Regions from separate parts of the Alteromonas sp. G4i13 genome, predicted to be linked through region 3. Evidence: predicted binding sites of a transcription regulator. Region 3 holds the regulator's gene; each other region holds the start of a gene.
The links. Region 3 encodes sigma-54, which starts transcription at its own class of promoters, with help from an activator protein. Its sites were predicted from a motif close to GTTGGCACGNNNNTNGNNT; they were not measured.
Positions count from the first base shown of each region.

Region 1: ACFI6J_RS00585 (flagellar assembly protein T N-terminal domain-containing protein) is a predicted target of sigma-54. The motif match lies at 3,478-3,496, and genes of this name have one in related genera.
Region 2: ACFI6J_RS12860 (EF-hand domain-containing protein) is a predicted target of sigma-54. The motif match lies at 4,688-4,706, and genes of this name have one in related genera.
Region 4: ACFI6J_RS00640 (flagellar basal body rod protein FlgF) is a predicted target of sigma-54. The motif match lies at 3,846-3,864, and genes of this name have one in related genera.

Region 1 covers NZ_JBHNYX010000001.1:124,180-131,816, reverse strand. The annotation lists gene ACFI6J_RS00610 (chemotaxis protein CheV) at 1-746, opposite strand, end outside; gene flgA (flagellar basal body P-ring formation chaperone FlgA) at 1,024-1,740, shown strand; gene flgM (flagellar biosynthesis anti-sigma factor FlgM) at 1,843-2,172, shown strand; gene flgN (flagellar export chaperone FlgN) at 2,212-2,643, shown strand; gene ACFI6J_RS00590 (LPP20 family lipoprotein) at 2,789-3,274, opposite strand; gene ACFI6J_RS00585 (flagellar assembly protein T N-terminal domain-containing protein) at 3,561-4,742, shown strand; tRNA gene ACFI6J_RS00580 (tRNA-Arg) at 5,227-5,301, shown strand; gene ACFI6J_RS00575 (hypothetical protein) at 5,434-5,559, shown strand; gene smrA (DNA endonuclease SmrA) at 5,721-6,308, shown strand; gene ACFI6J_RS00565 (hypothetical protein) at 6,479-6,619, opposite strand; gene purL (phosphoribosylformylglycinamidine synthase) at 6,879-7,637, opposite strand, start outside.
Region 2 covers NZ_JBHNYX010000024.1:924-8,560, reverse strand. The annotation lists gene ACFI6J_RS12875 (SpoIIE family protein phosphatase) at 1-1,606, shown strand, start outside; gene ACFI6J_RS12870 (tellurite resistance TerB family protein) at 1,858-2,298, shown strand; gene ACFI6J_RS12865 (putative bifunctional diguanylate cyclase/phosphodiesterase) at 2,480-4,552, shown strand; gene ACFI6J_RS12860 (EF-hand domain-containing protein) at 4,851-5,132, shown strand; gene ACFI6J_RS12855 (sensor histidine kinase) at 5,193-6,590, shown strand; gene ACFI6J_RS12850 (hypothetical protein) at 6,592-7,176, shown strand; gene ACFI6J_RS12845 (sigma 54-interacting transcriptional regulator) at 7,173-7,637, shown strand, end outside.
Region 3 covers NZ_JBHNYX010000027.1:36,542-44,178, reverse strand. The annotation lists gene ACFI6J_RS13930 (KpsF/GutQ family sugar-phosphate isomerase) at 1-696, shown strand, start outside; gene kdsC (3-deoxy-manno-octulosonate-8-phosphatase KdsC) at 697-1,245, shown strand; gene lptC (LPS export ABC transporter periplasmic protein LptC) at 1,242-1,820, shown strand; gene lptA (lipopolysaccharide transport periplasmic protein LptA) at 1,789-2,343, shown strand; gene lptB (LPS export ABC transporter ATP-binding protein) at 2,346-3,071, shown strand; gene ACFI6J_RS13905 (RNA polymerase factor sigma-54) at 3,145-4,626, shown strand; gene hpf (ribosome hibernation promoting factor) at 4,657-4,944, shown strand; gene ptsN (PTS IIA-like nitrogen regulatory protein PtsN) at 4,958-5,401, shown strand; gene rapZ (RNase adapter RapZ) at 5,486-6,331, shown strand; gene ACFI6J_RS13885 (HPr family phosphocarrier protein) at 6,331-6,603, shown strand; gene mgtE (magnesium transporter) at 6,778-7,637, shown strand, end outside.
Region 4 covers NZ_JBHNYX010000001.1:132,421-140,057, reverse strand. The annotation lists gene flgJ (flagellar assembly peptidoglycan hydrolase FlgJ) at 1-342, opposite strand, end outside; gene ACFI6J_RS00655 (flagellar basal body P-ring protein FlgI) at 402-1,514, opposite strand; gene flgH (flagellar basal body L-ring protein FlgH) at 1,537-2,217, opposite strand; gene flgG (flagellar basal-body rod protein FlgG) at 2,229-3,017, opposite strand; gene ACFI6J_RS00640 (flagellar basal body rod protein FlgF) at 3,064-3,807, opposite strand; gene flgE (flagellar hook protein FlgE) at 4,032-5,417, opposite strand; gene flgD (flagellar hook assembly protein FlgD) at 5,432-6,118, opposite strand; gene flgC (flagellar basal body rod protein FlgC) at 6,150-6,572, opposite strand; gene flgB (flagellar basal body rod protein FlgB) at 6,575-7,009, opposite strand; gene ACFI6J_RS00615 (CheR family methyltransferase) at 7,212-7,637, opposite strand, start outside.

The sequences.
Region 1 (7,637 bases), on a different contig from region 3:
AGTGTATACCCGTCCATTTCTGGCATCTCGATATCTGAGACCAGCACGCCTACACGGTTTGTTACATCGCCATACTCTTCCGCAATTTCTTTCAATCTATTTAAGGCTTCAAGACCGTTTTTAGCTAGCTCAATTTCTAAGCCTAGTGAAGTTAGCGCCTTTTTAACTTGGTTTCTCGCTACCGCAGAGTCATCTGCAATAAAGATAATCTTGTTTTCTTGGCCTTCAGTGGTCAGGCTTTCGGCCACCTCTGAACTTACTTCGGCATTCAACGGAGAAATTTCGTTCAAAATTTTCTCAACGTCCAGAATTTCAATAAGTTCATTTTCAACTTCAGTCACCGCCGTTAAATAGCTTGCTCTGCCAGTACCTTGAGGTGGCGGCATGATCGCATCCCAATTGGTGTTGATGATACGCTCTACGGCACCCACCAAAAAGCCCTGAACTGAACGGTTATATTCCGCAATGACAATGAAGGCATTAGAAAGATCTTCAATTTTACGGCCGCGTGTTGCCATACTTAAATCAATGACCGATATGGTTTGACCACGGATGTGCGCCACACCACGAACCAACGGGTTTAATTTCGGCATTGCTGTTAGCGGAGGACACTGAAGCACTTCCCGCACTTTAAAAACGTTAATTCCAAAGCGTTGGCGGCCGTTCAGTCTAAACAGCAGCAACTCTAAGCGATTCTGCCCAACAAGCTGCGTGCGCTGGTTTACTGAATCTAAAATCCCCGACATAGGTCACCTCTAAGTAATACTGGGCATGATCATTGCCTCTTATGATAAAGATAGACAATATCACTAAATTTTTGCAGGTCAAACGACAGAAAAATGACACTAAATAGCATTTTTCAGTCTTTAGTAGGGTTTATACCTTAACTTAGTCAATGATCCTGCGTTGACGCTCGTGCTTGTAAACCTTATGGATTTACTTTGGCTGTTATTTATTTGCACTAAGCAAACCGGCCGTATTAAGCATAGTCAATAACTTGTAAACTGAACACGAAAAGTCATGATGAAAAATATGAACGCCAAAACGCGCCTAACATTCACACGATTACTGTCATTGACCGTTTTCAGTGTGCTTTCTATCAACTGCTTGGCGGCACAAACCAATCACAAACAGGTTGAAGAAGGTGCAAAACAATACCTAATAACTCAACTTGCTGATAATACGCAGGATACTAGCATTGATGTGTCTATTGTGAAGATAGACGATAGGATAAATATTCCTGACTGCCCAACTGGGTTCGAATACAATGCATCGCAAGAAGCGCTGAGCCAATCGTATATTTCAGTTAGAGTGAGCTGCAGAAATAATGAATGGTACCTTTTTACCAGCGGGCAAGTAACGCGTACCAAAGAAATTGTTGTCACTCAAGGCGCAATAAGTCCAGGAACCGTACTAACATCATCGAATCTGTCTCTGGCAAAAGTTGATGTAAGACGATTGCGCCATACCGCATTTACTGAGCTAGAAGCGCTTATTGGGGCTAGAATAAAACGCCGAGTGACTGACGGACAAGCTATACAGTCAAATATGCTATGCTTTGTGTGCAAAGGCGACAGAATTACCATAACTGCTGAGGTAGCAGGTATGGAAGTGAAAACAGCCGGAATCGCTCAGCAAGACGGTGTTGTTGGTGACAATATTAAGGTAATTAATGCCAGTAGCCAAAAGGCGGTGATAGCAAGAGTCGCAAGCCCTGAAGAAGTCGTGATACACTTATAAACGAGGCAGCGAATATCTACTTTTTTGTTCACAATTTAGCTAAAGAAATTAGCCAAAAGGCCGATATACTTTACAGAGGCGAAAAAGTAGTGAGGACTAATTATGGCAATTAACAATATAAACAATGGGTTACCGAAAACACCCGTTGATAATGGAAAGGTTGCGCAGCAAAACCAGACGCAGCAATCTCCACAACAGGCATCAACACAGGCTGCGCAAACCGCATCAGTTCCTCGTCAGGATTCTGTATCGTTGACGCAATCTGCTCAGCAGCTCAACCAGGTTCAGAAGAAAGGTTCGGAAGCGCCTGTCAACCAAGATAAAGTCGATCGCCTTAAGCGAGCGATTCAAAGTGGCGAGTATAAAGTTAATCCTGAAGTGCTTGCCAACAAGATTGCAAAACTAGAAGGTGAGATTTTTGGCGCTAAATAGTGAGCGACAAAACTCGTAACTAACCAGAAGAGAGCTAACGTGACTGAACAAGAAAGCCAATTGACACAAGCACTAATAAAGCAAGTGGAGCAACTGTCTTCACTTGCCGTATTGCTTGAAAAAGAATTGCAACTTATCAGTTCGCGAGACGCCGAATCTTTAATGAATTTGTTAGACGAAAAGACAGCACTGTTAACGTCTATTCAGGCTCTCGATGGAAGTATTGAGCGCACAATTAGCGATCAAGGCTCAATGTCAGAAGAAGATGAAGCATTAATGGCTAATGCAAAGAAACTTCTGGACGATTGCAAATACCGCACGCAGGTCAATCAAAAAGCCGTAGAGCAAGGACAGCTACGCCTCACACACTTACGTAACTTGATGATGGAAGTTCGTGCCAAAGAATCGCTCACCTATGACAAAAAAGGAAAGCCGAAAGGCGGGACTTTAGGGTCGGGAGTGAGCGCCTAATGTTTTGCGATTTCAGTAAACCCCACTCAGCGAGCTTTAACCATTAAGCCTTAACCGGTAAAAGTAAATTATATCTCTGTGAATTTGCGCATGTTTTAAAACTTCACTATACAGCCACTTGCGCAAACTCCCCTTTCGTTAACGTTTAATAATACTTAACATCCTTTACTCGGCGCGGTTTTGCGGTCGACAGATATATATCGTAAACCTGCTGCATATCTAAAGCGAGTTCGGTGACGTATGTATCTTCACCTACCGGATAGGCTTTTACGACTTCAGCGCCTCTAATGACCCCCTCTACAGATGCTCGCAATGTTTCGCTATCTATAACCAAGTGAGACAGAGACTGATTGCCTTCAATTTTTTGACCATAGACTTGTTCAGTTAGCTCTCGGTATGCATCTAATTTTGACGCTTTCATCGCCATTATAAGCTTCATGCTGTCGCTTTCGCCATGCTGAGAAGAAATTGGCGCATAGCCTACCGCCTTGAGCACGGGATAGCTTTCTGGTTCTATTGTTTCCCACTCAACGTGTTTATCAATAATGCCGCATCCACCATTGCTTATTGCTAAACCAAGAAAGCAAGACAGCAGCAGCGATTTTGATTTATGTATTTTTTTCAAGCACATAGTTTCATTTCCAAATTGCATTATTAATAAAATCAAATGTGTAGTTACGCTGCTCTCGTCGGTGGCAGCCTTTTAACTACGAGATACCGCCATACTCGCGGTAGCAGATTTTGACATATCTAAACTGACGCTTTTTACAAACCTTTTGCAAGGTATGTGCAAGATATGCGCCCGATTGATTTAATGACGACCAAACCACATCAATTGGCACTCTTTTCGCATACTTCGCCTTATAAACCGGGCGCTTTGCATAGCGCAGTTAGACAAAAACCTCCAGAGGTGTGCGGTGCGACATATTAGCAAAACAACGCTGGTAACTATTTTAAATGCTGTCGTGGCGGTAATTTGCCTGTTTGCATTTTTCGTTGGGCAAGCAAATGCCGTGTGGTACGAGGCTACAGGACAGGCTGTGGTGCGAAATGGTGATAAGGAAACTGCCAGACATGCGGCTACCCAAGAGGCACTTAAGCAAGCCATGCTTTTTGCAGGCGCATCAGTTCATAGTGTCGCCAAGCTTACAAATGGTCTTCTTAAAAATGAAGAGATGACCATTCGCTCTACCGGCGAAGTTGAACAACTGGAGCTAGTTGATGAAGTTTATAGCGGCGATGTGATTACGGTAAGTATTCGCGCTGACATTTTTCCAAGAGGAAAAGTGTGTGCCGCACAAAATGACCAAAAACATTTCGCTACTACACATTTCAGGGTACGTAACAGAGCGCAGCTAACACAGGGTAATATTCCCAATTTCGATGCTTCATTCACCCAGCAGTTAGCGCAGGCCATGCGAAATAAAACTGAAAACCTAGATATTATCTATATCGCGCCACATACTGCAAAATTTGACAGTCGATATACTGACCAAAATGTACGCACGCTTTCAGCGCAAAGTAATACTCAATTTGTGTTGGTGGGCATGATAGATGATTTAAGCGTGACACGGGAAGAGGCTTCGGTTCTTACACCGTGGCGTGAGGGTACTTCTAGACGCTCCTTTGCTATGACCATTCAAGTCTATGACGGCATTAATGGAGGCCTGTTGTTGACTAAGTCTTATCAGAATCAAGGAGAATGGACATTCGACAGATTCGAAGATGTTGATGAGTTTTCGACAAAATTTTGGCAGTCGCTTTATGGGCAAACTGTCAACGCGACAATAGCAGAAGCGATTGAAGACATAAAAGAAGCCACTGCGTGCCAGCCAATGACAGGTAGAGTGATTAATGTTGCCGGCGATAAAATTTCTGTATCTTTAGGCAGAGACAATGGCATTTCTGAAAAAGATGAACTATACCTTTATCAAGCTAAAGAGATTGTCGATAACCGTGGCCGTAAATACTTACAGTACTCGCTATATCCTGGCAAATTTGTAGTGAGTAGTGCCTACGGTAATTCGTCTCTAGTAGTAAACGAAGGTGCAGGAATTATCGCAAACATTCAAGAACACGATTTTGTAGTAAAAAAATAGTCTTTCTCGATCTGCCTTAAACAGTTTAGAGTTCCCAGTTTATATAGTACTTTCGTCATCTAAGTGAATTAATTGCCTTTGGAAAGGTATCGAATATCAATTACTTCAAGCATTGAATAAAGTGTAACTATAATCTTTTACTTCAATTCGTTTTTGTTAGAATCCAAACTATCATAGGGAATTTGTTCAACAAAACATGCTGTTTTGTCCAACAGCGGCATATAAAATTAACAAATTGAACAATCCCCATGCACTGCTCTTTAGATTTACGAGACTAGCGGTACACTTTGATATTTAAAAATACGCTGACCATAGCCAAAGCCCTCGTATCTACGAGGGTTTTTTATATGCATTAGAAAAACAGGCCATGGACACATTACTTTCACGTCAATGACAGAGACATTCTTCTCATAGCGCTGCACCTTGTTGACAAAGGGTTTCGTATTTTCCCGAACTACGTATAATAAAACTCCCTACGCATTAGGTCCCCATAGTTTAATGGATAAAACAAGGCCCTCCTAAGGCTTAGATGTTGGTTCGATTCCAGCTGGGGACGCCATTAATTGCGCAACGTTTCTGCTTTTTAGTAAAGATGCTTATACACACCGTCTCCTGTAATATTGAAGAATTTATTATACTTTGGTTGTAATTTAGCCAATTTAAGTAATACTCTTCAAAACAGGAGAGCATTATGACTTTCGATTTCCCCCCATCTGATAACGCTGATAGTTGTGCCGAAACAGCTGAGCAGTGCCCATTTTCTGAAGAAGAGTGGGATGCTATTGAAGCTTTAGCGGAACCCGGTGCCATTTACTAAACGATGATTTTTAGAATTTAATCCCCACTTTATAATTACACTGCAATCGACGGTGCTGCTGTTCGTTGCGCCCGGTGATATATCGAGCGGTTATGCTCCATAGACCAACGGGGCAGAAATAGCGTATAAAAGATAGAGAAGTAGCTTATACGGGGATTAATATGAGCCAATTTGAAAACGACGATATCGATTCGTTTTTTGCAGAAATGCAAGATGTAAAACCAATCGCTTCAGATGATAAGGCTTTATTACACGATCCTGAAAAGGCGCTCGCTGAAAAACAAAAACGAGCGGCTAGGCAGTTAAGCGTCCGCGAAAAACTCGCTAATCCACTGAGCATGGAAGGTGTAAAGCCGGTACCCCCTGATGATTTCATACACTTCCAGCAGCCCGGTATTCAAGACGGCGTTTTTAAAAAACTTCGCCTTGGTAAATACCCTCTAGAGGCCAACGTAACACTTTCAGGGAAAACCTTAGAACAAAGCCGAGACCTGGTTTATAGCACCATTAAATCTAGTCACGAACGCGGGGTTCGTGCACTGCTCATAAAACATGGAACAGGTGAAAATAGCAAACCCTTTCCCGCTTTGAAAAAAAGTTATGTTAACCATTGGCTAAGAGAACTAGACGAAGTCATTGCCTACCATACGGCTCAACCGATGCACGGAGGCTTTGGTGCTACATATGTGCTTTTGAAAAAGCATCCGCAGCAGAAATTAATTAACAGAGAAAAAAATAAGAAAGGATAAAATGAGAGGCAATAACTCGTTGAGTCAGCTTTGCTTTTTTGGGCTTGTCTTTAAGTGTAGCTTTTAGGCTTTTCTCATGAAGCGCTATATGCTGAACGTTTTTATTGTCCCCTAATGATTAACGCCCGTATCAAGCAACTTGATACGGGCGTTAGAATTTTTCTTTCAGACTACTTAACTGAAGACTGCACACTTAGCGTTGTTGGAGCTTCGGCAGACTTCGCAGATGTGCTAAAAACAGCAGTTACGAACATCAGCACTACAGCTACAGCCACTCCGGTTAAGCCAAACCCTTTAGAAGAACGATTCATCGGTCGTCTCTTATTATTTAAACCAGCTGGCACATGCCTTTCACTGGTACAACCCTAACTCAACTCCTGTAACCTAATTGCATTCCTTGCTTGCACTACAATAGATCAGTGACAAACTGATGACAAGGGCAAAAATCAGATTTTTGACACTTTGCCAAAGCTTTGACACCTATTTATGGTATGAACGTTTATTAAACAGTATTTTTTCGAAAGATAAACAGGGGTTTCCCCCTGTTTTTATCGAACTAACAGTGCATTGTTACCCAACAAATTTACGGGCATTTCTGAAGATACGCATCCACGCACCATCTTCTTGCCAATCGTCTGGACGCCACGAGTTTGCCACGGCTCTGAATACACGTTCAGGGTGCGGCATCATGATGGTGCTGCGTCCGTCTAGTGAAGTTAGACCTGTGATCCCCTGCGGTGAACCATTCGGGTTTGCCGGGTATTGCATGGTTGGCTTGCCGTAGTTGTCTACGTAACGCATCGCCACCTGCGCGCCTACTTGTGACAGCGCGTTGTCATTGGCAAATTCAGCCTGACCTTCACCGTGCGACACAGCAATAGGCATACGCGAACCTGCCATGCCATCAAGCAGCACAGACTTAGACTCCATCACTTCGACCATTGCAACACGAGCTTCAAATCGCGCCGACTGGTTGGTCACGAAATGTGGCCAATGCTCAGTACCTGGAATCAGTGATTTAAGGTTCGATAGCATCTGACAGCCGTTACACACACCTAAGCTGAACGTATCGTTACGGTTGAAGAAGCCTTCAAACTGGTCGCGAGCCATGCTGTTGAACAATATAGATTTCGCCCAACCTTCACCTGCACCTAATACATCGCCGTAAGAGAAACCGCCACAAGCCGCAAGGCCCGCAAACTGTTCAAGGGTAATGCGACCAGACAACACGTCACTCATGTGCACATCGATAGCATCAAAGCCTGCACGGGTAAATGCAGCCGCCATTTCTAGATGCGAGTTTACGCCCTGCTCTCTTAATATCGCCAC
Region 2 (7,637 bases), on a different contig from region 3:
TTATAAAGAGTGTATCGAAGCGGTGGATGGTGTTGAAGCTATCAAAAAATTTACGCACGAAAAACCCGACTTGGTTTTGTTGGATGTTGTGATGCCTGGGCTCAGTGGTTTTGACGTTGCACCCAAAATACGCAAGCTTGCGAAAGGGCCGTATCTACCTATTCTTTTTATCACCGCTTTAGAAGATAAAGAAAGCTTAGTGAGGTGTCTGGAAGTTGGCGGGAACGACTTTGCCACAAAGCCCTTCGACCGACACATTCTAATTGCCAAAATTCGAGCCCACTTAAAAATACGTGCTTTGAGTGAACACATAGAACAGCAAAATAAAGCACTTCGTTTATTCAATCAAAGAGTGGCGAGAGAGCACGCCATTGTGGAACATATTTTTAGCCACGCTATTGTCAATCGACCCGAGGTATTGGCGCATTTCGACTGCTTCCTAAAGCCAGCTGAAACCTTTAATGGCGATCTCTTTCTATGCGAATCAAGCCCTAGTGGTGGTATTTATTTTGTGGTGGGAGATTTTACAGGTCATGGTTTGGCGTCAGCAATTGGTGCGTTGCCTGTAACCCGAGCCTTTCAAGAACTCAGCCAGCAAGGGGTATCTATTTCTGAGATTATTTCAGAATTAAATCGAATTTTAATTAAGTTTCTACCAAGTGACATGTTTATGGCCGCAGTGGTGGGCGAAATTAATGCGGGGGGCAATAGAATCAACTTATGGCAGGGTGGAATGCCGGCTGTCATTGTTCCTGCGAAAACTGATTTAGCGCTGCGCTGCATCCCCTCACGTCACATGGCATTAGGGATCCTAGACGAGCATGAACTCAACACCGATTGCGATACCATTCAATTAGGATGCAATGAACAGCTTGTAATTTGTAGCGACGGGCTAATTGAGAGTACTAATCAAGAGGGAGAAATGCTTCTTGAGGAAGGCTTGGTAAGAATAGTAAAAGAGCAAATGCAGACGCATGGGAAAATAGAATCCAATTCACTTTTTCTTAAGGCGAAAGAGCATTGCGCAGCCTCTTCATTTCACGATGATGTCACGCTAGTCGTGTTTACCTCTCAATCCATTAAAACGCCCGTATCACCAAAGATGGATTTTGGATTGCCATCGGTGCATGAAGTTGCGCTTGACGCACAACATTTGAAACAGCCTGACATTCTTCAACGCGTGCTACAGCTTGCGGGGCAATGTGAGGACATTCAAGCGGTGCGTTCGATAATTTATACCGTGTTGTCGGAACTGTTTAATAATGCGTTAGAGCATGGGATCTTGAAACTCGACTCAAAACTCAAAGCTGATAGTACAGGGTTCCATCAATATTACGAAAACCGCGAGGCTTCACTAAAAGCGCTTAGTCACGGGCGAATTAATATTAGGATAGAGTCTTTACCCCTTAAAGGTAAGGTGCTGATAGCGGTTGAAGATAGTGGTGAAGGCTTTGAGTGGAATAAGGCAAGTACGGTAGGCCGGCGTCATTCCGTTCATGACGAAAGCTTTGGGCGTGGGCTCCCTTTGCTTCACGCGCTGTGCGAACGAGTGTGGTTCGAAAATGGCGGGAGTAAAGTGATTTGCTTACTTGATACTAAAAGTTAGGCGCCTTTAGAAAATATATTTACGAGCAAAATGTTCATATTCATGTTTCTCTGAGGGCTTTTAAACTCTCACTTTACAGCTCTAGTCGCTGAATACAGTTTACATAGACTTGCTTACTTGGTCATCGCTGTAAATCTGTCCATCTAATCCAGCAATTAATCGAATTTAGCTTTTACCGAGTAAAAGTTTTATCGATACTCAAATTTCATTAACCGCGGGCGTTTCTGCGGTGACACAAGAAGTAGGGCCCCATGCTGAAATCATTTCTTAAACTTTTCGAAGACACGCATAAGCGCACAGAGCCAACGTATACCGTTGAATTGGCGACTGCTGCATTACTTAGTGAAATTGTAAACGCTGATAATGAAGTAACGGATAGCGAGAGAAGTGAATACGAGAAACAGCTCAGAAAGCATGTAAACATAGATGAGGAAGCGATGTCGTTGTTGCTTGAAAGAGGGCAAGAGACGGCTGACGATTCAATTGACTTAGTGCGTTTTACTCAAGTACTAAATAAACACTGCAGCGCTGATGAGAAAAGAGATGTGATAAAGAGCCTCTGGGCTATTGCATACGCGGATGAATCTTTAGCGCCTCTTGAAGAGAGTACTATTCGTCAAATAGCTGATTTATTGTACGTTCCCCATAGCCAATACATTAAAACTAAACTTGAAGTAGTTGAAAGAACATAGCGTTCATCATCACTCAGTTAGTCTTTTTTGTATTAGCTAAAAAAATGGATTCAAATTTAGCGACCTGTACCTTACTATTGTGAACAAATAATAATAAAAGCTTAGCGGTGACAGTGCTGTTTCAGAGCCTATGGCATCACTTGCTTACAACAGCTTGCAGTACTGAAGTAAGGGTAGTTGAGTGTTTAGAACGTTGAAAATCCCAATTGGGCTTGTCATTGCATTGACGATGTCGGTGCTGGCGCTCTCTGTGGTAATTGTTAATAAATTAGAACACAACGCTTCTGTGGAGGATGTGGTTAAAGGCAATACCGCGACGTTAAGTAACGCTTTGTCGCTGCAGTTATCGGTTGTCATGGAGCGAAGTCCCGGTGATAACGCATTATTTTCCTCTCTTTTTCAACCGATAAAAGAACACGATAATCTTATTTCCGCCACGCTATATGACAACGACTATCAAGTCATTTCCACTATTCAACCTGATTCCTTAAGCCAGCTTTCCAATCAATCTGTTCCACTTGATCCTGCAGAAATTCCATTTGGTGTTACGCAATACGACAATGTTATCACTGCCCATCAAATTGTAGGCAGTAGCCTATACCCACTTGGACATGTTGTTCTTTATGTGGACATTGAAGACACCATGGCGGCAAGTTCAGCCCGCCAGCTCATTAAGCAAGTGCCTATCGTTATCGCGGTTTGGCTGCTTTGCACTGGCACTTGTGTCTTTATTTTATACCGTTTGATTTCTCCTATTGGGTCGCTGAGGCAGTTTACTCAAGAAGTATTTGAGTCAAAAGATTATGCGCTGCGCAGTTCACTTAATACATCTAATGAAATTGGACAGTTATCGAATAACATTAATAGTTTATTGGATACCATTGAAGTTGAGTTACTTATCAACTTTGAGCAAAAGCAAACATTGGTTGATCAACAGGAAACCATGTCTCGTCTGGCAAACTTCGATAGTTTAACCGGTCTTCCCAATCGACAGTTTGTTCTCGATAACTTAAGACTTGAGCTAGCCAGAGCCAAAAGAAATGATGAAGACTTACTGCTCCTGTTTTTTGATTTAGATGGGTTTAAGGGCATCAATGATTCTTTAGGACATGAAACCGGAGATCTCATTCTCATAGAGGTTGCTGACAGAGTTCAGTGTTTGCTGCGCGACGGCGATTTATTCGCGCGACTGGGAGGGGATGAGTTCTTAGTACTGCCCGATAGAGATGTGACTACTGACCAAGCGCAAAGCTTGGCAACGCGACTTATTACCGCATTTGATGAGCCTTTTGAACTGCGTGGCTTATCACTAACGGTAGGTTTAAGCGTTGGAATCGCTACGGCTTCTGATGCGGGCTACGACCTAAGCGAACTGATGAGCAATGCAGACCTTGCAATGTATCGCTCAAAAGCGCGAGGGCGGGGCAGCTACACACTGTTTACACCTGATATGGTTGAGTCGCATAAGCGTAAACTCCACTTAGCTAACGGTATTGAGCAAGGAATCAGCAACGATGAGTTTGTTGTTTATTACCAGGTTAAAGTTAACAACGAAGGGAACGTAATAGGCGTAGAAGCGCTTATTCGTTGGCAACATCCTGAATTTGGCTTGGTCATGCCGAACGAGTTTATCCCCATTGCTGAGCAGGGCGGTAAGATCACTGCAATTACCCGTTGGGTAATTAAGCGCGTTTGTATTGATATGCCAGATTTAAAACAATGGGCCACGTCTCCGTTTAGAGCCTCAATCAATTTGTCTGGACATGATTTGCGAAGCTCGCAGCTGTTTGACTACATCTACAATACTTTCAAGCTCTATGACATCAACCCAGAAAACATTGAATTTGAAGTGACAGAAAGTGCGTATCTAGAAAACTTTACTCTTTCAAACAAGTTCTTCAGACGCATCGGAAATATGGGGTGCGCCATAGCTCTAGATGATTTTGGAACGGGTTACTCCTCGTTAAGTTACCTGACGCAAATCAATATCGACACGCTAAAAGTTGACCGACAGTTTGTAATGGAAATTCAAACTTCAGAACGAAGCCGTCTTGTGACTGGGGCAATTATTGATTTGGCGAAAAGGCTGTCACTCTCGGTATGTGCTGAGGGCATAGAAAACCTTGAACAGTGGAATTATCTTAGAGAGCATGGATGTGACAATGTGCAAGGATTTATGTTTAGCAAGCCCATCCCCTTATCGGAGCTCACTTGCTCTCCCTCTCATTACAGCGATAGCAGTTTCTCTGTATAGCAAGGTATCGATAACACCACTTTGACATACAGTGTTTCAAAGTGGTGTTTCTTTTTTGCAACATTTAACCTGTATGCTGAGTGCTTAATAGTACATTTGTTTATATATGATTCTGTTTTTATTGTGTTTTTTCTTTTTGGTCTGAAAATCGCATAAGCAGTTTGAATGCAATTATGATAGTGGTTAATTGAAGACTAGTGGTAGTATCCATGAGCTTTAATAGCAGAATAACCTGATAACACAGGGCTGGTATCAAAGCGGATTGAGAAGGATTTTAAAAGCGTTTAGCGGAGGATTCATGATGAAACGTCTCGAAAAAGTTTTCTTAGCACTTTGTGCTGTTGCTGCAGTACAAGCCATTTCAGTAGCGGACGCGTACGCAAGTCCAGCGCGCTCGTTGATGCAGGAATTAGACACAGATAATGATGGTCTGATATCACTTAAAGAAGCGGTTCGACACACAGGTCTACTGCGCAACTTTGGGCTGATTGATGACAACGAAGATGGCAAACTTTCCGAAGCCGAATTGGCAAAAAGCAAGTTGACGCCAGGCAATGAAAAGCTCACAGCAAGTGAGTAGATAAAATAATATATTTAAGAGGGTAAGGTTCTGATAAACAAGGTTTCGTTTGGTGAACGCTTGGTACAACTTGGTTCACTAAGGCAGTTGACGCTAGGTAGTTTTGTACTGGCCCTTATCCCTCTTATAGCCTTACTTTGGCAAAGTCAAAGCGACTTAGCCAAAGTGGGTCAAATGACAACACTTGAAACACGGTTTGTTGTCGATGTTGTTAGCGACATGCAAAGACTCGATAACGCGGTCGTTGACGTAGAGCGCAGCATTCGCCAATTTGCTGTGTTGAGAAATGATAGGGTGGCATCCCTTTCTGATAACGCCATCGATCAATTTGCCGTGGCCGCTGACAATCTATGTCAGGCTCTCTCGGTACCAACTACCTGCACGCGACTTTCAGAACAGCTAAATCAATTAGCCGAATATCGAGCGATTGAAGACCAGCTTTTACTTAATGCCTACCTTGCGTCAGTGGGCGATAGCGTCGACCAGCTTCGCGACGATGTAGAAGCCGCTATTACTGAACGTGTCAAAGTCCAGCAAGATGATTTAAATGCCATGCAAGCAAAACAAGCTTGGTCTACAGCTATGCTTGTAAGCGTTTCGTTATTGCTAATACTGATGGGGAGTCAACTTATTGTGAACCCCGTTAATAATTTAAAAAAGATTATAAGGATCATGGCCCACAGCGATGGTCAGCTTCCACCCCTTTCAAGACAAGCGCCAAAAGAACTGATTGATGTAGAGAAAGATTTACATTGGCTTTATGATCGACTACAGCAGTTAGAGCATATTAGAACCGCCTTGCTGCGACACGCTGCTCACGAGCTCAAAACTCCGCTTGCCAGTATTAAAGAAGGCTGCAGCTTGTTGTCTGAAAATGTGGTGGGCGAGTTGAATAACAGTCAACGCGAAGTACTTTCGCTACTTACTGCTAGCACGCAAAGGCTCAACACGCTGGTGGAAAAGTTGCTCGACTACAACCTGCTGTTGCAACAAGCTCAGCCGAAAATGGTACAAAGTGACGTTAGTAAGTTAGTTTCTGCTTGTTTAGAAGATTACGCGCTCGCCATTCAGGATAGAGAAGTGGAAGTAAAGATAACTGCGTCCGAGGTGCGTATAGACGAGGAGCTGTTTAGAAGAATACTTGATAACTTGGTGTCCAATGCTGTGGCGCATGGCGCAGTGGGAAGACCGATAAATATTAGCCTTTATAACGAAAACGATAATCTTGTACTCGATGTTGCCAATCGCGGTAAGCGTATTGCTCCAGAGTCAGTACATACTTTATTTGAACCTTTTATCCGAGGAACCGAGCCGAGAAACGACAATGTCATTGGGACGGGTTTAGGGTTATCAATTGTTGCCGATTGCGCTCGACTGATGCATGGTGATGTGCGTGTTGTAGATGTAGACTATGCCGATGTTTGCTTTAGAGTGACCATTGGGCAACAGGAAAAATAAAATGAGAATAAGTGGTTTAATTGTCGCCTTACTGGTGCTGACAGGATGTCAGAGCTTAACCAGAAACAACGACAACGCAGGTGAGCCAGAAAAGGTGACGCCTGTAGCTAAAATAGAACGTGGCCTTTGTTTATTTGTTGAGCCTCCACAGGGGTTCGAGCACAATTGCGATGCAACCTATTGGCTTAACGCGTGGATTGACGCGGCCAACCAACCTTGGTTAGAGCGTAAGCAAGCATTAAAAGCGTTAGGTGATACAGCATCTGACACACTTCACGCCTACGTTTTAACACTACCAACAGATACACCTTATCAAGACAGGTTGCGCGCGCAGCTTGCCTTAAATGATATTGCTGGAACATTTACACCCACTGCGCAAGAAGTGGTGACTGTTATTGCTGCGTCGCACAACAATCAGATTATGCAGCTTGAATCTGCCATGGTGGTGTTGGAGCAAGAAAATACTTCTCGTGGCGAGAAAGTAAAAGCACTTGAAATTGAAGCAGTTAACCTGCGCAAAAAACTAGAAGAATTGTTGCAGATTGAAGCAACACTGATGGATAAAAACAGGAGTACACAACAGTGAGCGAAAAGGCGAGTAGTAACCCTAACTTATTGTTGGTAGATGACGATAAGAGCTTATTGCGCTTATTAACCATTCGTCTGGAAGGCGAAGGTTATGAGGTGACCGCAGTGGAAGACGGTCAATCAGCGTTAAGAAAGCTTCAAAACGACAACTACGATGTAGTATTGAGTGACTTGCGTATGCCGGGCTTAGATGGTCTGAGTTTGTTTGAAGAGATTATGGGAATTAGAAAAGATATTCCTGTAATTCTGATGACGGCTCACGGCACCATTGCTGATGCGGTAGCAGCCACTCAGCGTGGTGTATTTGGGTTTTTGCCTAAACCTGTCGATCACGATGAATTACGCGCGCTGCTGCAAAAAGCACTTAGCCAGTCTCAAGCTGCTCAGCCTGGGGATTGGGCAAAGGACATCATTACCCGTTCTCCAGAAATGCTAAATGTACTAGACCAGGCGTTCCGC
Region 3 (7,637 bases):
GTCTTACTCGCCATCTCTAATTCTGGCGAGACTAACGAACTCGTTAATTTATTGCCCGTAGTTAAACGCTTAGGCATACAGGTGGTCGCCATGACCAACAGTGCTTCCAGCTCATTAGGACAACACGCAGATGTCGTACTTGATATCAGCGTTGAAAAAGAAGCGTGTTCGCTAGGCCTTGCTCCTACGTCAAGCACAACCGCCACACTGGTTATGGGTGATGCGCTTGCGGTAGCACTACTAGACCAAAAAGGTTTCACCTCAGATGACTTTGCGCTTTCGCACCCAGGCGGCAGTTTAGGCAGAAAACTTCTGCTTAAAGTTAGCGATATCATGCAAAGCGGCAGTGATATCCCCCTTGTCCATGCCAGTGCTTCTGTTGCTGACGCACTGCTGGAAATATCTAAAAAGGGGTTGGGTATGACAGGCGTGATAGCGGCAGACGGTACGCTGACAGGCGTCTTTACGGATGGCGACCTACGACGAATTCTCGATGCCCGCGTAGACGTACACAGTGCGACAGTGAAAGAAGTAATGACTAAAGGCGGCAAGACTACCACCGCAGGTCAGCTGGCTGTAGAAGCCCTGAATTTGATGGAAACCCATAAAATTAGTGCGTTAATGGTTACTGACGATAAGCGCAAACCTGTTGGGGCATTTAACATGCATATGCTACTAAAAGCAGGAGTGCTTTAAATGACAACCACCTTGTACACGGAAATAAATGACTCGCTTTTCGCTAAACTAGCCAAGATAAAGTTGCTGGTATGCGACGTTGATGGTGTGTTCTCAGATGGCCGAATTTATTTAGGTAACGACGGTGAAGAACTTAAAGCATTCCATACCCGTGATGGATATGGTGTAAAAGCGCTAGTGAGCAATGGAGTGAATGTCGCGGTTATTACTGGACGTCGCTCTGCCATTGTTGAAAATAGAATGAAGGCACTGAATGTTGCACATATAATTCAAGGCGAAGAGAATAAAGCAGACGCGCTTAGTGACCTGATGAAACGCCTTGAGTTAAACACTGACGAAGTGGCTGCGGTAGGTGATGACATGCCAGATACGGGTATGTACAAGCACGTTGCGGTTAAAATTGCGGTTGCCGATGCCCATCCTTACGTAGCAAAACAAGCAAACTGGATTACGACCCTTCCCGGTGGGTTTGGCGCGGTCCGAGAAATATCGGATACCATTTTGCAGGCCAAAGGGGTAACAAATGAGATTTTTGGAGCTAGTGTATGAGCCTGTTTGGCTTTAATCGCTTAGGATTAAGTATATCGGCGCTATTTATTCTGGCGATGCTGATGTACATCCCTACGTGGATGGAAGAGCAGCCTGAAACGCAGGGGAATCGTGAAAACGATGCGCTAAAGCCCGCCTACAAAGCAAAAAATCTAACCACTACGCTGTACAATCAAGACGGTGAGTTAAATCACAAAGTATTTGCAGAGTCGATGGAGCATTACGACCAGCTTGGCTTTGTATTGTTTCAGCAACCTAAATACACCCTTTATACAGAAAACGCGTCATCACCATGGGTGGTAACCGCTGATGAAGGTACACTATACAATAACGAGCTAATCCAGCTGGAAAACCAAGTTAATATTGAGAACCAAACTGGCGATGACTTTGTCAGAAGTATATCGACCGAGTACATTCAAATTAATTTAGAAACCAAGCAAATGACATCTGACCAACCCGTTGAAATACTGGGCACCCAATATGTCATTTTAAGTAATGGGTTTAACGCGAATTTACGCACACAAGAATACGAGCTTTTAGATCATGTACAAACCACTTATTCCCCTAGCAACTAGTTTATTGCTTGCCATCGCTAGCGGTGCGGTACACGCCAGTGAAGATGATTTTTCGCAGCCCATAAAAATAGGCTCGAACACCCAGTTTATCGACGGTAAAAATAAAACCGCGTTGTACAAAGACGACGTACTCATAACTCAAGGCTCTTTGGTTATTGAAGCTGACGAAGTGGAAGTAATTGCCACTGACGGTGGTGGTCGTGAAATATTTATTGCTAGAGGAAAGCCTGCAAGCTATTCCCAGCAATTGGAAGACGGCACGCCAGTTTCGGCAAAAGCTAATGAAATACGCTATGAAGTGGTGAACCGAACGATTTCTCTTGCTGGAAACGCAGAGTTGAAACAAGACACCAGTAAAGTACAGGGTGACAACATCACGTTCGATATGATTACCGAGCAATTGCTAGCGACTGGCGGCGCAGGTAAGGATGGTGAGGGTCGAGTGACCACAGTATTCACACCTGAGACCATTCGCAAAACTTCGTCTAAGAAAGACAAAAAAGACAACGAGGGCAATGAATAGCAATGGCAACTTTGAGCGCTAAAAATCTTGCTAAGGCTTACAAGTCAAGACAGGTTGTACGAGATGTAAGCCTGTCTGTCTCAACGGGTCAAATTGTCGGTCTTCTTGGCCCAAATGGCGCTGGTAAGACCACCACATTCTACATGATTGTTGGTTTAGTGAATTTGGATAAAGGCAAGATTGAAATTGACGACAATGAGCTAACTCATCAGCCCATGCACGAGCGTGCACGCCGCGGAATAGGCTACCTACCGCAGGAAGCCTCTATTTTCAGAAAGCTCACGGTACATGAAAATATCATGGCCATTTTGCAAACCCGTAAAGATTTAAATTCACAACAGCAAGAAGAAGAAGCTGATGCGCTACTTGATGAATTTAATATTAACCATATACGTAATAGTACGGGGATGAGTTTGTCAGGGGGCGAACGCCGTCGCGTTGAGATTGCCCGCGCTCTGGCAGCAAAACCGCAATTTATTTTGTTAGATGAACCATTTGCTGGTGTTGATCCAATATCAGTTAATGATATAAAGAAGATAATACAACATCTTCGCGATAGGGGGATTGGAATCCTTATCACGGACCATAACGTACGAGAGACATTGGATGTTTGTGAAAAGGCGTACATTGTGAGTCATGGCGAGCTTATTGCGCAAGGAACGGCGGAACAGGTTTTAAGTAATCAAAAAGTAAGGGATGTATACCTAGGCGAACAATTCAGGCTATAGTTAATGTAACCGAATTGTCATTTTTCAGTTTCGCTCTGGTATATTCAATTTAGAGCATTTAAATAAGACGTAGATGAAACCATCTTTACAGCTAAAATTTAGCCAACAACTTACCATGACACCACAGCTTCAGCAGGCCATTAAACTGCTGCAGCTTTCTACACTTGATCTTCAACAAGAGATCCAAGAAGCGCTCGATTCTAATCCGCTATTAGAAGTTGAAGAAGGTAATGACGAGCCGCAACTAGAAAAGAACAATATCGACAACGATGACAGCGGCTCTGAGGCCACTGCTTCTGCATCTAGTGACACACTAGAAGCCGGCGATGCACTTGAGAAAAACGATCTTCCCGATGAGCTGCCAATCGACAGCACATGGGACGAATACTACTCTGCTTCATCTTCGCCTGCTCCGGGTCCATCCAATGACGACGAGCAAATCTTCCAAGGTGAGACTACTGAAGATATTCAAGAGCACCTTCTTTGGCAAATGCGCCTTACCCATTTCTCGGATACCGATCGCGCAATCGCTACAGCAATCATCGACTCTATTGACGAGTCAGGTTATTTAACCGTTACCCTTGATGATATTTTAGAAGCGGTCAACGATGATGATATGGAAGAGCCAATTGAAATGGACGAAATAGAATGTGTGCTAAAGCGCATTCAGATGTTCGACCCTATTGGTTCTGGCTCACGCTCTCCACAAGAATGTTTGATGGTGCAATTGCGCCAATTTTCAGAAGACACACCGTGGCTTGCTGAAGCAAAGCAACTGATTGAAGAGTACTCTGACTTACTGAGCAGCAAAGACTATCGTACGCTTATGCGTAAAAGCCGATTGAAAGAAGATCAGCTACGCGAGGCAATGCGTTTACTGCAAACCTTGAATCCTCGCCCAGGTAGTGCTTTAGTTACTAAAGAGCCTGAGTACGTTATTCCTGATGTCTCAGTAACCAAGAAAAATGGCCGTTGGGTGGTTGAGCTGAACCCCGACAGTCTGCCTAAGTTAAGCGTAAATCAACAATACGCAGCAATGAGTCGCCGTGCCAAGAATAGTAGCGATTCACAATTCATCCGCTCACACATGCAAGAGGCTAAGTGGTTCATAAAGAGCCTTGAATCTCGTAACGAAACCTTAATGAAGGTTGCAAACTGCATTGTGCAGCAGCAAATGGGCTTTTTTGAGCACGGCCCGGAAATGATGAAACCAATGGTGCTAAATGATGTCGCAGAAATGGTAGATATGCACGAATCCACTATTTCGCGAGTGACAACGCAAAAGTACATGCATACGCCACGTGGAATCTTCGAATTGAAGTATTTCTTCTCAAGCCACGTTGCAACAGAGTCTGGTGGTGAATGTTCATCTACAGCGATTCGTGCATTGATCAAGAAATTAGTGGCCGCTGAAAAGCCTAGCAAGCCGCTAAGTGATAGCAAGATTGCTTCATTGTTGGCCGAACAAGGCATTAAAGTTGCCCGGCGAACAATAGCAAAGTACCGGGAATCGTTGTCGATCCCGCCGTCGAACCAACGCAAAAGCCTTATTTAATCGGGCTTAATAATATAAGGAAGACGAAATATGCAAATCAACCTTACTGGTCATCATGTCGAAATCACCGACTCTTTGCGTAATTATGTCGATACGAAGTTCAGCAAACTTGAACGTCACTTTGATCACATTTCTAATGTGCATGTCATCCTGAACGTTGAAAAATTAAATCAAAAAGCCGAAGCGACCGTTCATTTAAGTGGCGCTGAAGTATTCGCATCCTCAGAAAATACCGACATGTATGCGGCGATTGACAGCATGGTTGATAAACTCGACCGGCAGGTAATCAAGCATAAGGAAAAACTGAAAAAACATTAGTAGTTAATTAAGCATGGATATACAAGCCATCGTAAGTCTGGACCGCACCGAGTGTGCGGTTCAGTGTAATAGTAAAAAGCGAATTCTTGAGATCATCGCTGATATCGCTGCCAAGCAAAACGAGAACATTGATCAGGCAACGGTACTTAACAGTTTGATGGCTCGAGAGCGTATGGGTAGTACAGGCATTGGCAATGGTATCGCCCTGCCCCACGGGCGCCTGCCGGGCCTTGAGAAAGTGATTGCCATTGTTGTAACCAGCACGCCAGCAATCGACTTTGACGCCCTTGACGAGAAACCCGTAGACATCTTTTTTGCGCTACTCGTTCCCGAGGAACAGACCGAAGGACACCTTCAAACGCTGGCCACCGTGGCTGGTAAACTAAGCGACAAAGAAACGATTAAAGCAATACGTCGCGCAACGACAAGCGACGATATTCTATCTGCATTAAGTTAAACATTAAGCGCCTATTAACCGTTTAGTAGGCGCCTAATTCAACAACGCGTATGTGATAAAACCAGAGTATTAGGGAGAAAGTAGGTGAAGCTGATAATAATCAGTGGTCGTTCGGGGTCTGGTAAGTCTGTCGCACTTCGCGCATTGGAAGATTTAGGTTATTACTGTGTTGATAATATCCCGGTAAACTTACTTCCCACCTTAACCCATACAGTTGTTGACGAGTACGATCAGGTTGCGGTAAGTATCGATGTGAGAAACTTACCTAAAAATCCTGACGATTTGGTAGAAATTCTAGACTACCTGCCTTCTTCGTGGTCGATGACCATTGTTTACATTGACGCGAGCGATGATGTACTGGTTAAGCGTTTTAGCGAAACACGTCGTCTTCACCCTCTCGCCAAGCTTAATAAATCGCTTTCAGAAGCCATTAAAGCCGAGTCAGCCCTACTTGCTCCTATTGCTGAACGCGCAGATTTATATTTAGACACTGATAAGCTTACCATTCACCAACTGGCAGAGTTAATTCGAGAGCGTATCTTGGGTAAGAAAAGCTCACGCCTTGTGCTTGTGTTCGAGTCGTTTGGCTTTAAGCACGGTATTCCTAAAGATGCGGATTACGTTTTTGATGCCCGCTTTTTACCTAACCCCCACTGGGAGCCGGACCTTAAACATCTGACCGGATTAGACGCGCCAGTAGAAGTATTTTTGGGGTCGCAGCCTGTAGTGACCAAGTTCATTTGGCAAATTCAGAATTTAATAACGACATGGCTGCCTCATTTAGAGCGCAATAACAGAAGTTACGTAACCGTAGCGATTGGCTGTACTGGTGGCCAACACCGTTCGGTTTATATCGCACAGACCCTGTCGAAAACCTTCAGTGAAATACACCCTGATGTACAAATTCGCCATAGAGAGCTGAATCAGTAATGACTATTCAAAAAACGCTAACTATCGTCAATAAGTTAGGGTTGCATGCAAGAGCGGCGACCCAACTGGTTAAACTGGCTAATCAATTCGACGCTAAAATCATCTTAAAAAAAGGCGATAAAGAAGCAGACGCAAGCAGTGTATTGGGATTAATGATGCTTGAAAGCCATCAAGGTGAACAGGTAGACGTGATTGTGGACGGCAGTGATGCTGTTGATGCACTTGCAGCTATTGAAGAGCTTATTGAGGGCAGATTTAACGAAGACGAATAGTCTTACTTGCCCAATCCATTGACCAATTAATCAACACTTAGCGCAGTTATCTTAAAATCCCGCGCAAAACCTACGCAATTATCATGACAGACTCATCATAATTGCGATATTCTACGCCCACTTAGGCTCTATGGCCTGCATTGTTCATCTTTTAGCTTGTAGGAATAACGCCTTATGGCAGAAGCGCTTGTTTCTAAATACGTACAAACTCAGTTACGCGCACTCAACGCTGCGTTGACCAACGGTCAATTCGTATCTGTACGTAAGCTTCTGCTTGAATTACCGCCTTCAGACGTCGCCCACATTCTTGAATCTAGCCCTAGCAGAACCCGTGACGAATTATGGGAGCTCATTGATGGTGACTTTCACGGCGACATTTTAGAAGAACTGTCTGACGATGTTCGAAACGGTATCATTACAAAAATGCTTCCCGCTAATGTGGTTGACGCACTTGAAGAGATGGATACCGATGACTTAGCAGAGACGCTAAGCAGCCTTCCCGAGCCAGTATTGGCCGACATTCTAGACTCGATGGATGCACAAGATCGCGTGCGCGCAGAGCAAGCGCTGTCTTACGGTGAAGAAACCGCTGGTTTCATCATGAACACCGACACCATCACATTACGTCCCGATGTGACCATTGACGTGGTTCTGCGCTATATCCGCTTAAAAGGCGAGCTACCTGAGAATACGGATACGTTTTACGTGGTAAACCGAACTGACAACCTTGTTGGTATTGTTCCGGTTACCCGTTTACTCACCGCAGATACCGACGATAAAGTGTCTGACGTTATGGACGAGGAATCTGAAGCGATTCCTGTGAATATGCCAGACGATGAAGTGGCAAGCCTGTTCGAGCGATACAATTGGCTTTCAGCACCTGTTGTAGATGAAAACCATCGCTTAGTGGGCCGAATTACCATTGATGACGTGGTTGATATTATTCGTGAAGACGCGGAACACTCGATGATGAGTATGGCGGGTCTTGATGACGACGAAGATACCTTTGCACCCGTTATGCAAAGTACCAAACG
Region 4 (7,637 bases), on a different contig from region 3:
CGTATAGCTATCCTCAGTTTGACCTAACTGTTTAACAATGACATCAGCGAGACCTAAACCGCCACCGGAAGTGAGGTCTGTCGCTAGCTGTTGGTCGTGCATATCACGATAAAACTTAACTTGCTGTGAATTAAATGGGCTATTTTCGTCAGCAAGGGCATCTTGTGCTTTACGCATTGATTTCAACATCATTTGCACAAATATCGCTTCAAACTGCTGGGCAGCTTCTTGCAATACCGTCTCGTCGCCCGACGCAATGGCTTCACGCATTTTGTTTATGCTGCCCATATCGTGGACATTGCGAGCCATATCAAGCTGACTTTTTGTGCTAAGTGATTCCATCGTGCTTATTCCGCTGTGACTTTATTTTACTAACGTCTCGTAAATGCTCTTTGCTCGTTTTAAATAATAACGAGCTCTCCACGCAATGCGCCTGCTTGACGTAATGCTTCCAAAATTGCCATTAAATCGCCCGGCGCAGCGCCCACCTCATTTACCGCGCGCACAAGCTGGTCCAGAGTAACGCCTGGCTCAAACTTAAACATGCGGCTATCTGCCAAATCGACATCAACAATCGACTGAGTGGTAACGGCAGTCTGCCCTTCACCAAACGCGTTAGGTTGAGAAACTTGCTGATTTTCAGAGATGGTCACCGTTAGCCCGCCGTGAGTAATTGCTGCTGGTAACAAGCGAACGTCACTGCCAATAACAATGGTGCCTGTGCGGCTGTTTATTACCACACGCGCTGGCGCATCAGCTGGTGTAAATTCGAAGTTTTCTAAGGTAGCCAAAAAGCCCACGCGCTGACCGACATCTCGCGGGGCCGACACGCGAACAGACGCTGCATCAATGGGCTTAGCAATAACATAGCCATTTTCCGGCTGTGCACCTAAGCGCTCGTTGATCGTATCTGCAAGCGACTTGGCTGTTGAGAAATCTGGATAATGGAGGTTAAGCGTTAACGTGTCGCCATTGGCAAAGCCTGTTGGTACAGATTGCTCTACCATCGCACCGTTTGGAATTCTGCCTACCGTTGGCGTATTAACGACAATACGAGAGCCATCACCGCCTTGTGCGCCAAACCCGCTCACGACTAAGCTGCCTTGCGCTACAGCGTAGACTTTACCGTCAACACCGCGAAGAAACGTCTGGAGCAGCGTTCCGCCTTGAAGACTGGCCGCTTCGCCAACTGAAGAAACCGTAATATCAATGGTTTGTCCGGGTTTTGCAAAAGCAGGCAGGTCGGCGTGTACCGCCACTGCGGCCACGTTTCGTATTTTTGGCTTGGTGTTAGCGTCAAGACTGATACCAAAGTTGCGCAGCATGGTTCTGAAACTTTGTTCGGTAAACGGGCTTTGTTCACCCGTTCCAGGCAAACCTACAACAAGACCATATCCCACTAATTGGTTACTACGTACGCCTTGAATACTCGCTACATCTTTAATGCGCTGCGCACCTGCCTGTGAAGATAAAAGCATTGTGAAAGCGGCTAATACTACTGAAAACAAACGCATGTTCACTCTCCTATCCTAAAACCTAAAGAGGCCACCAAGCAGAATCAAAGAACTTGGTTAACCAACCCTTTTCTTGTGCTCGCGCAAAACTTCCCGTACCCGAATATTGGATACGCGCATTTGCAACCTTAGTGGACACGATTTCATTCTCGGGACTAATGTCTGCCGGACGAATGATACCGGTAAGACGAATATATTCATCGCCCTGATTCAGGGTTAGCCACTTTTCGCCACGAATAACAAGGTTGCTGTTAGGAAGTACGTCGACCACAGTAACTGAGATAGCGCCGTTTAAGCTGTTGCTTTGGTTAGCAGTGGCATCACCGGAGAAATCTCGGGATGAACTTATTCCTAATTGTACGGACTCTCCGCCAATGTTTATCGCCTGCCCAGCAAGCCCGGTAATAGGATTAAGATTGACGTTTGAATCTTTCGCTGTGCTAGTGTCGGCTGATTTGCTCGCTTGGGTATTCTCGCTTAACGTTACAGTGATGATGTCACCGACTCTTCTTGCGGTAACGTCAGAATATAAGTTATTAGCAAGCTGCGAACGAAAAAGCGAGCCATCCTCTACTACCGTTTCACGCGGGTAATCTGGCACTACCGGTGCAAACGACGGGTCGTTTGCCTGAACGGGAGGCTCGTTTGTACTGGCGCAACCGCCAAGTATCAGAAGTGCAGCAGATAAACCTAAAATACGCATGATGCTACCTACTAAAGTTGCTGAATAACCTGACCAAGCATTTGGTCGACCGATGAGATAACCTTTGAGTTCATCTCATACAAGCGCTGGCTTTCGATAAGGTTTACTAACTCTTCGGTCACGTTTACGTTAGAGGTTTCCAACGTGCCTTGTGAGATATAACCCAATCCTTGCAGACCAGGGACCCCCTGAATAGGCGCACCGCTTGACGCTGTCTCTACATAAAGATTTTGTCCGGTTGGTTGTAATCCGGTTGGGTTAACAAAGTCAGAAATATTAAGCTGACCGAGTACCTGCGGTTCAGCTTGGCCCCGTATGCTCACGCTAATTTCACCATCTTGAGAAATTGTGATTTGTTGCGCATCTTCGGGAATAGCCACTTCAGGCTGAAGCAAAAAACCCGCGCCAGATGTAACAATTTGGCCTTGGTCGTTCAGTGAAAACTGACCATTTCTTGAATATGCAATGGTGCCGTCTGGCTGCAATATTTCAAAGTAACCACGACCTTGAATTGACATATCAAGCGCGTTTTCAGTGGTTAACAGGTTACCTTGCGTATGTGCTTTTTGAGTAGCAACGACCTTCGAGCCTGAACCAAGCATAAGCCCAGAAGGAAGCTCTGTGTCAGCAGACGAACGACCGCCTGGCTGATTGATATTCTGATAAAGCAAATCTTCAAACACCGCGCGGTCTTTTTTAAAGCCCACAGTTGACGCATTGGCTAGGTTGTTAGATACCACTGCCACATCAGTCTGTGCGGCGTCTAGTCCGGTTTTACTTATCCATAGTGCTGGATGCATGTTAACCTCCGACGTTGCTCATGGGGCAACGATGATAAAAATTCGTTTACAGAATGCGTAATAACGCATTGCCACTTTGATCTAGTTTCTCTGCTTGCTTCATCATTTTGACTTGAAGCTCGTAGTGACGTTGCAGACTTATCATGTCTACCATTTCGTCAACCGCATTGACGTTGGAACCTTCAAGCATGCCCGACATTACTTTCACGTTGGCATTGGCTGGCGCTATTGAGCCATCTTCCATTCTAAATAAGCCGTCGTTCCCACGTTCCATGTCTGCATAGTTTGGGCTAACTAATTTAAGTCGCCCCACTTCTTCAATAACATTGGCAGGGGCACCTAACTGTCTCATTGACAACGTGCCATCGGCCGCAATATTGAGATTATCTAAAGGAACAGGAAGGAATATTGGCCCATTGTCACCAAGCACGACGCGATCGTGGATATCTGTCAAAATTCCGTCATCGCCTAACTTGAAATTTCCATCACGCGAGTAAGCTTCTTGACCATTTTGATCTTGTACAGCGAACCAACCATCACCTTGGATGGCTACGTCTAAGTCGCGGTCTGTTTTAATCATCGGACCCGACTCGTAATTATTCGACGGGCTTTCTGTCATGGAAAACACGCGAGTCGGCAAACCTTCGCCGTAGGCCGGCATTGACCTTGCCTGCTCTAACTGCGCTCTGAATCCCGTTGTCTGTGCATTAGCCAAGTTATTGGCCCTAATCCCTGTTCCGAGAAGGTCTTGGGAGGCGCCACTTGCTGAAATATAGAGAAGTTTGTCCATGACTGACTTTTGACTCTGATTAAACCTTAAACAAGATTTTGCAAAGGCAGTGCCAATCTGTGGATATTTAGTGCAATTGAAAAATAAGGGCGGTATTGAATTGATATATATAGAAAAATAAAAAGGTCGCATTGTTGCGACCTTTCTAAATCGGGTCAAATAGGTACGGTTTTCCGCGCCTAAAATTTGCCGCTTAGCAATCTGCTAATGTAGCTTACTGCAAACTATCGAATGTTAAGGATAGTCTGGTTTAGCGAGTTGTTCACTTCAAGCGCACGCGAGTTTGCCTGGAAGTTACGCTGAGCGATAATCATGTCGATGAGCTCAGTGGTAAGGTTAACGTTAGCTTGTTCTAGCGCCGAAGAGTTAATTTCGCCGAAAGTACCGGTTGTTGCTTCACCCGCTAGTGCCTCACCTGAAAGAATACTTTCCTTCCACTGAGTACTGCTCTCTTGAGTTAGGCCTTGTTCATTAGAAAAGCGAACCAAAGCGACACGAACAATAGGTTCAGACGTACCATTAGAGAACGTTGCACGAACCAAGCCATCCGGACCAATGTCGATACCTGTTAATCGACCTACAGGTAAACCGTCTTGTTCTAGTGAAGTAACTTCAAACGCAGAGGCGAACTGAGTCGGCTCATTAGGCGTCGCGTTATTAACATCGAGGTTAAAATCAATGCTTATTTGCTGCGTAGGATCTGAGCCATTAGCAAGAATACCTGCACCTAACGCTTCTGTTTGCATTTTGAAATCAAGTGTAGGTAGGCCATCAGGCGTTTCCATGCCAGCAAAATCACCACCTTGAGAAAAGATAAGTTTAGATGCTGTTACGGCGTTACCGGTGTTACCACCGACACTATTTACTGCTGTTGCTGGGTCTGTGTCATTACCCGCTGAATCTGTCATATCAACTAGCGTGTCATCGATTGCAGTAGCAACATACCACTCATTATCAACACCCGGTGTCGCATCCTTTATGAAGTAATAGGTCATTACGTGGCTATCACCTAACGAATCGTAAACGGTTACCGATGTTGCTGCGTTGTAGGTAAGCGGATCTTCAGGGTCAAAATCTTGTGGATCTAGGGCTGCATCACCAGCAGGCAAGTTCATTCGAATGTCAACTTCTGTGGTTTGTGCTGGTGAACCCGAAGAATCTGGGATACGTACTGGTTCTGTAGTACTAAGTGCTACCGAGGCACTTGTACCATCAGAGTTAACGGGGAAACCCAATAAGTTATCGCCGTTACTATTAACCACGAAATTGTCGCTATCTAACTTGAACTGACCCGCACGTGTGAACGAGAAGTCGCGAGAAGTAATTTCAGGTACTGTCGCAAAGAAACCATTACCCGTAATCGCCAAATCAAGCGAGGTATTGGTAAACTGAAGGCTACCTTGAGAAAATTGCTGAGCAACTTCTTGAGTGAGTACACCGTCACCTACTTTAGTTTTACCACCTGAAAGCAGTGATGCCGCATAAACATCGCCAAATTCAGCGCGAGATTCTTTAAAGCCAACTGTATTTACGTTTGCGATGTTGTTGGCGGTTACATCCAAATCTTTTTGTGCGGCTGATACGCCACTCAGTGCAATATTAAAAGACATTATTGATTCTCCTACTAACTGCCGATTTGAATGACGTCATCAAGATTGATACTGACATCACCATCCAAATTCAAAATTACGCCTTGACCACTACCAGCCAAGCTTACACTTCCAACATGGCGATTAACGGCGGTATTTAGCTGAACACCTTCTCCATTTAATTCGCCAGTGGCACTGATAACATATTCACCCGGTGCCATCTGGTTGCCATGCTTATCTTTGCCATCCCATTCAAACTCAATGTTGCCAGCGCTTTGTGTGCCTGCATCAATGGTTTTTATGACTTCACCAAACTGGTTCTCAATAGTGATCGTCATATTCTGAACTGTTTTTTCATTCACAATTACACCCGAAATGCCATCGCCTTCATTAGCCATATAACCCACGTTACCTTGAACCAGCACGTTTTGCCCGATAAGACTAGAGGCTTGTAACGCTTGATTCGATGTCATTGAAGCTGCAAACGACTCAAACTTTTCGTTAAGCTGGGAAATGCCGTCGGCCATCGTAAATGATGTCATCTGCGCTACCATTTGATCGTTATCAACAGGTGCAGTGGGATCCTGATTGGCTAACTGCTCAGTTAACATTGAGAAGAAATCTTCCTGGGTTAACTGCTGCTCGGTGCCGTCAGCTATTTTGACGGTTTCCTCTTGCCAATACAGATCAGTATTTAAGCCAGTGTTGTTTATGGTATTCACTGAGTAATCCTCACATTATTCAAGCGGCAAGTTACTGCCCTTGACCTAGCTGCAGTACGCGACGGAAAATACGCTTTGTGGTGTCCGCAACCTGCACGTTAGTTTCATACGCTTTGGACGCTGACATCATATTCGCCATCTCTTCCACAATGTTCACGTTGGGTTTATAGATGTAGCCGTTTTCATCTGCCATCGGGTTGTTAGGTGAATACTCCACTTGCAAAGGAGCATCACTTTCTACAATCCCCTTTACTTGAACACCTGCACCTTTTGACTGATCGCGCATTGCATCTTGCAACGCCGTAGCGAAAACTGGATGGCGAGCTCGGTATGTTTCGTCATAGCTGCTGCTAACCGAGTTAGCGTTGGCAATATTACTTGCCGTAGTATTAAGACGTACATTCTCCGCCTCCATACCCGTACTCGAAATTTGCATTACATTAAATAAACTCATGACTACTGACCTCCTGAGCTAAGCGCTTTTTTCATGCCTTTAATTTTTCCGTTCAAAAATTCTAGGCTGGCTTGGTAGCGCAATCCATTGTCTAAAAACCGATTTCTTTCCGCTTGAACTTCAACCGTATTACCGTCGCCAGTGTCTGGTTGTGTTGGGATGCGGTATTGCATGTCAAAGTTTGCCGCTACTGACGTAGAATTGCCGCTTAAGTGGCGATCATTTGTCCGCACCATTCCTGAAGAAGCGTGATTGGCTGTACCACCAGATGCTTCTCGCATAGCCGACTGCATTGCTTTATTAAAATCAATATCCCGCGCTTTATAACCAGGCGTGTTTGCGTTCGCTAGATTTCCAGAAATCACTTCCATACGCTCTGTGCGTATAGTGAGTGCTGACTCATGAAAGCCAACCAGCTTATCTAGGTTAATAGCCATAACATGACCTCTGACATACTAAAAATTTGTTTCGTGGTGACAATGTAAGCGGACAATTAAATATCGAATCTTGCCGTTTTACTGTCGTTTGTAAAAATAGTTAGCAAGGCAAATGCCATAATGAGATTTTGACGGAGGGTGTAAGTCAAAAGTGTCGACCTGATCATAGAAAAAGTATTAGTTATCAGGCCGATAAGTTAGATCATTTTTTTTGATAGTAAAGGCCAGGGTGGCACTTAACCATTCTGTAGGTATCACTTGCAGCGCTGATTGATTCAGAGGCGCCAAGGAAAAGCACACCCTGAGGCTGCAGCTGCCCGGCAATTTGTTGCAGGATGCGTTGTTTTACTTCGGCCGAGAAATAAATCAAAACATTACGGCAAAAAACGATATCAAAGCGGCCAAGTGCTGCATAGCTCGAAAGTAAATTTAGACTTCTAAAGCTTACCATCCGACGAACGTCGGGTTTTACCTGCATAAGCCCGCTATCATTTTGCTGGAAAAAGGCCTGCCTCCTTTGAGGGGACAATCCCCTTGCAAGGGACAGTTCGTCATAAATACCTAACTCACACTTTTGCAGCATTTCTGACGATAAATCTGTAGCAACAATCTCAACACCCGCTCTTAA